2 regions of the Streptomyces sp. NPDC017943 genome follow, and region 2 is predicted to be linked to the other one. Evidence: riboswitches for the same ligand, from Rfam matches in the RefSeq annotation. Region 2 holds a riboswitch; the other holds the start of a gene.
The links. A riboswitch is a leader RNA that binds a small molecule or an ion and turns the genes downstream of it on or off. The one in region 2 is predicted to bind cobalamin.
Positions count from the first base shown of each region.

Region 1: linked by a shared signal. The riboswitch ahead of ACH4C6_RS19435 (ABC transporter substrate-binding protein) and the one ahead of ACH4C6_RS07820 (energy-coupling factor ABC transporter permease) in region 2 are both predicted to bind cobalamin.

Region 1 is NZ_JBIRHH010000005.1:562,368-564,540, forward strand. It holds gene kdpA (potassium-transporting ATPase subunit KdpA) at 1-61, opposite strand, end outside; gene kdpF (K(+)-transporting ATPase subunit F) at 70-159, opposite strand; gene ACH4C6_RS19430 (hypothetical protein) at 410-631, shown strand; cobalamin riboswitch at 725-848, shown strand; gene ACH4C6_RS19435 (ABC transporter substrate-binding protein) at 899-1,933, shown strand; gene ACH4C6_RS19440 (FecCD family ABC transporter permease) at 1,930-2,173, shown strand, end outside.
Region 2 is NZ_JBIRHH010000002.1:626,453-628,625, reverse strand. It holds gene ACH4C6_RS07825 (energy-coupling factor ABC transporter substrate-binding protein) at 1-109, opposite strand, end outside; gene ACH4C6_RS07820 (energy-coupling factor ABC transporter permease) at 106-807, opposite strand; cobalamin riboswitch at 837-1,022, opposite strand; gene ACH4C6_RS07815 (protein kinase) at 1,125-2,173, opposite strand, start outside.

The DNA.
Region 1 (2,173 bases), on a different contig from region 2:
CGAGCGCGAGCGCCGCTATGAGAGCCAGCAGCTGGAGCACGCCCGCGAGTACGGGACCCATCGCTTGTCTCAGAACCTCTCCGGGAAGATCAGGGCGAGGACGAGATAGCCCAGCAGGGAGACGGCCACGACGAGGCCGACGATGTTCTCGGCGGTCACAGCTTCGTCACCCCCTTGGCGACAAGAGCCACCAGCGCGAACACCGCGATCGTGGTGACGACGAAGGCCAGATCGGCCATCGCGAACTCCTGAGGTGAGGTTCGGTTGAACGGACAGCACGAGAAAAGCGCATCCGTGGCCGGATCAGACCGGTCGTTGACGGCTCCCTGACGGCGAGACCTCCGGCTTTGACGGAACCCTGACGGCGCACAGTCCGAGGGGTGAGCGGGCTCACGGTGGAACGGACAGCGTGCTGGACGGCTGGGCACGGCTGCGCAGCGACTGGGCTCTCCTCCGGGGTGAGCGGGTGACGCGGACGACCCTGGTGTGGTTCGTGTACAGCGCGGTCGAGCTACGGCGCATGGCCGAGGAGGCGGGGTTCGGCCAGGTGGAGATCTTCGGTGGTTTCGACGGCCGCCCCTACGACGAGAACGCCGAGCGGCTGGTGCTGCGAGCGGTCCGCGAGGCATGACGGAGGGCGTGGGGGCGTACGCGCCGATATACGCGCCCTTTTGACGCGAGCTGGGCGGATCGTAGGATCAGCGGGTCATCGCCGCGACGGGAGACAGGAAGCCGGTGCGAATCCGGCACGGTCCCGCCACTGTGACCGGGGAGTGCACCCCTGAAGACGCCACTGCGCACCGCGCGGGAAGGCAAGGGGGAGCGTCGATCCGGGAGTCAGGAGACTGCCCTGTCGCGGGCCCGATCCGAGGAGCGCGGACTCCGCAGGAGGCTTCACGTGCACGACCGTCCCCCGCTGTTCCCGCCTGCCCGAAGGCACTACGCCCGGCGTGCCACGGCCGCGGCCGCCGCCCTGTGCGCGGCCCTGCTGACCGCCGGCTGCGGCTCGTCGCAGGACACCACCGAGGACGCGAAAGCCACGGCCGCGTCGTCCACGGGCTTCCCCGTCACCGTCGACAACTGCGGCGTGAAGACGACGTACGACAAACCGCCCTCCCGCGTCGTCACCATCCACCAGCACCCGGCGGAACTCATGCTCGCCCTCGGCCTCGGGGACCACATGGTCGGCACCGCCTTTCCCGACTCGGCCGTGCTGCCAGAGCTGAAGAAGGACTACGAGGAGATCCCGGAACTGGCTGAGAAGGAACCGTCGTTCGAGACGGTCCTGGACGCCGAGCCCGACCTGGTCTACGGCGGCTACGGCAGCGCCTTCGCCGAGAACGAGGGCCGTTCCCGCAAGGCGTTCGCCGACGCCGGCATCGACACCCACCTCAACCGCGAGTACTGCGGCAAGAAGCGGGTGACGATGAAGGACACCTACGACGAGATCCGCACGATCGGCAGGATCTTCGGCGTCCCGGACCGGGCCGACAAGCTGGTCGCCGACCTCACGGGCCGCGTCGGCAAAGCCGCCGCCAAGGTCGAGGGCGAGCCCGCTGTCCCCGTCTTCGTGTACGACAGCGGCGACAAGTCCGCCTTCACCGCGGGCGGCAAGAGCCTGGGCACCGAACTGATCCGGCTGGCCGGCGGCAAGAACGTCTTCGCCGACCTCGACGACGTCTTCGGCGACGTCTCCTGGGAGCAGGTCGTCGAGCGCAAACCGGAGGTCATCGCGATCTACGACTACGCCGGCGCAGGGAGCGTCGCGCAGAAGAAGAAGTTCCTGCTCTCCCAACCCGCCCTCGAGGACGTGCCCGCGATCAGGAACAAGCGGTTCGTCGTCCTGCCACTGACCGCGACGCTGGTCGGCATCCGCTCGGCGTACGCGGTCGAGGACCTGGCCCGCGGCATCCACCCCGAGAGCTTCGCGTGACGGCCCCGGTCGTCGAGACCGGTACCGAGCGCGCCGTGCGAAAACGGCGCCAGGGCGACGGGCGGGACGGCCGGGCCGGTCTCCCCGTCACCCTCCTCGTCCTGGCCGTCCTCCTGGCGATCTCCGCCACCGCCGGTCTGGCCATCGGGTCGGTCCAGGTACCGCCCGGCCAGGTGTGGGGCATCGTGACGCACGCCCTGGGCGCCGACTGGGGGGAACCGGACTGGTCGCGGGCGCGGG
Region 2 (2,173 bases):
CGGTGAAGGGCTCCTCCTTGTGGTCGCCGAGGCCGAGCACGAGCGGCAGCACGGCGAGCGCGGCCACGACGAACAGCAGCAGCAGGTTGATCTTCGTGTTCCGGCTCATCGGGCCACCGCCTCGGTCTCGTCGCGCGTCTCCTTGGCGGTGAGCAGCACGCCGAGCCGCGTCAGCTCGCCCTTGCTGGACTGCACCAGCAGCCGCATCACGAGGACCGTCAGCAGTCCCTCGCTCACCGCGAGCGGGATCTGCGTGAGGGCGAAGATGGAGCCGAACTTGCCGAGCGCGCCCAGGAAACCGCTGCCCGGGTCGGGGAAGGCGAGCGCCAGCTGCACGCTGGTGACGCAGTATGTGGACAGGTCGGCGACGAACGCGCCGCAGAACACCGTCACCATCAGCGGCACGTCGAACCGCCGCAGCAGCTTGTACACGGCGTACCCGGCCCAGGGCCCGACGATCGCCATGGAGAAGACGTTGGCGCCGAGCGTGGTCAGCCCGCCGTGGGCGAGCAGCAGCGCCTGGAAGAGCAGGGTGATGGTGCCGAGCACGGTCATGACGGGCGGCCGGAACAGGATGGCCCCCAGGCCCGTGCCCGTCGGGTGGGAGCAACTGCCCGTGACGGAGGGCAGTTTCAGCGCGGACAGGACGAACGTGAAGGCGCCGGAGGCGCCGAGGAGCAGGGTGCTCTCGGGGTGCTCGCGCACCTCACGGGTGAGTGACCGGACCCCGTGGACGACGAACGGCGCCGACGCGACGCCCCAGGCGACCGCGTGCGCCGGAGGAAGGAAACCCTCGGCTATGTGCATGGCTCAGCAGACCCTCTCCAGCACCTCGTGGATGGTTGACGCGCCTTGGCCGGTCTCCTGGCTGACGGGTACCACCGCCCGGACTCCGCCTTCCCGGGTCACAAGGACCCAGTGGCTGCCCGCGAGGGCCGGAGCCGGACTTCCCGATTCACAGTGGCGAGGGCCGCACCGGCATCACACCGGATTTCCCGTTCACCAAGGCCAGGTGACAATAAGGCCCGGATCAGGACGAGCACAACCCGCACCCGGGGGCGCGCGAGGGGCGCCCCCTCGCACACCGGCGCACCTGGGGCTCCGCCGGGGGAACGCCTCGTGGGTCAGTCGTCGCCCTCGTCCCCGCCGTCCTCGGCCTCGCCGTCCCCCTGCTGCGCGGGCGGTTGCTCCTGCTCCGGCTGCTCCGCCTCCGCCGGTGGCTCGGCGCCCGCGTCCGGCGGGGGTGCGGTGCTCTCGGCGGCCGGAGAGGGCGGGGCCTGCTCGACCGGCGTCGTGCCGGGCGGGGTGACATCGGCCACCGTCCCGGTGGCCGGCGTGGCGGCGGCCGGGCCGGAGTCCGGCCGCGATCCCGACGCCGGGCCGGAACTCGCCGCGGCGGTGGGGGTGCTCGCGGTGGGCGAGGGGCCCGGGTCGGTGCCCTCCGTGGCGGTGTCGTCCGGCGAGAACCACTGCATGCCGATGAGCATCGCGGCGACGAACAGCGCCGCGGCCGCGACCGCGGCGACGGCCTTCGAACGGTTTCCGCTCCCCCCGCCGCGTCGCCCACCGCGCCCGGGACGCGCCGCCTGCGCCGCGCGGGCCGCGCTGCGCGACCCGGGTGCCGCCGGCAGCGCGTACGTGGTCGGGCTGCTCGCCCCCGCGCCCGCAGGGGTGCCGTGAGCGGCCGGTGCGGGCCGGGGCCGGGACCGCCCGGGCGCCGACATCTCCGGCAGCGGCTCGGGCAGCCCCCGCCAGGCGCCGCCCGCGAACCACTCGGCCGCCTGCTGCGCGGTGGGCCGGTCCTCGGGCTGCTTGGCGAGCAGGCCGAGCAGGTAGTTCTCGAACGCCGGCGGCAGACCGGAGACGCCCAGCTCGCGGGGCGGCACCGGAGCGGCGTCGAGGTGCTGGTGGAGCAGGGCGACGGCGCTGTCCGCCTCGAACGGGGGGCGGCCGCTGAGGAGCTGGTAGAGCACGCAGCCCAGCGAGTACATGTCGGAGGCGGGGCCCGCGGGTTTGCCCAGGGCGCGTTCGGGGGCCAGGTACATCCCCGTGCCGACGATCTGGCCGGTGGCGGTGAGCGCGGCGCCGGGGTCGTCCATGAAGCGCGCGATGCCGAAGTCGCCGATCTTCAGGGTGCCGCGGGCGTCGAGCAGCAGGTTGGCGGGTTTCACGT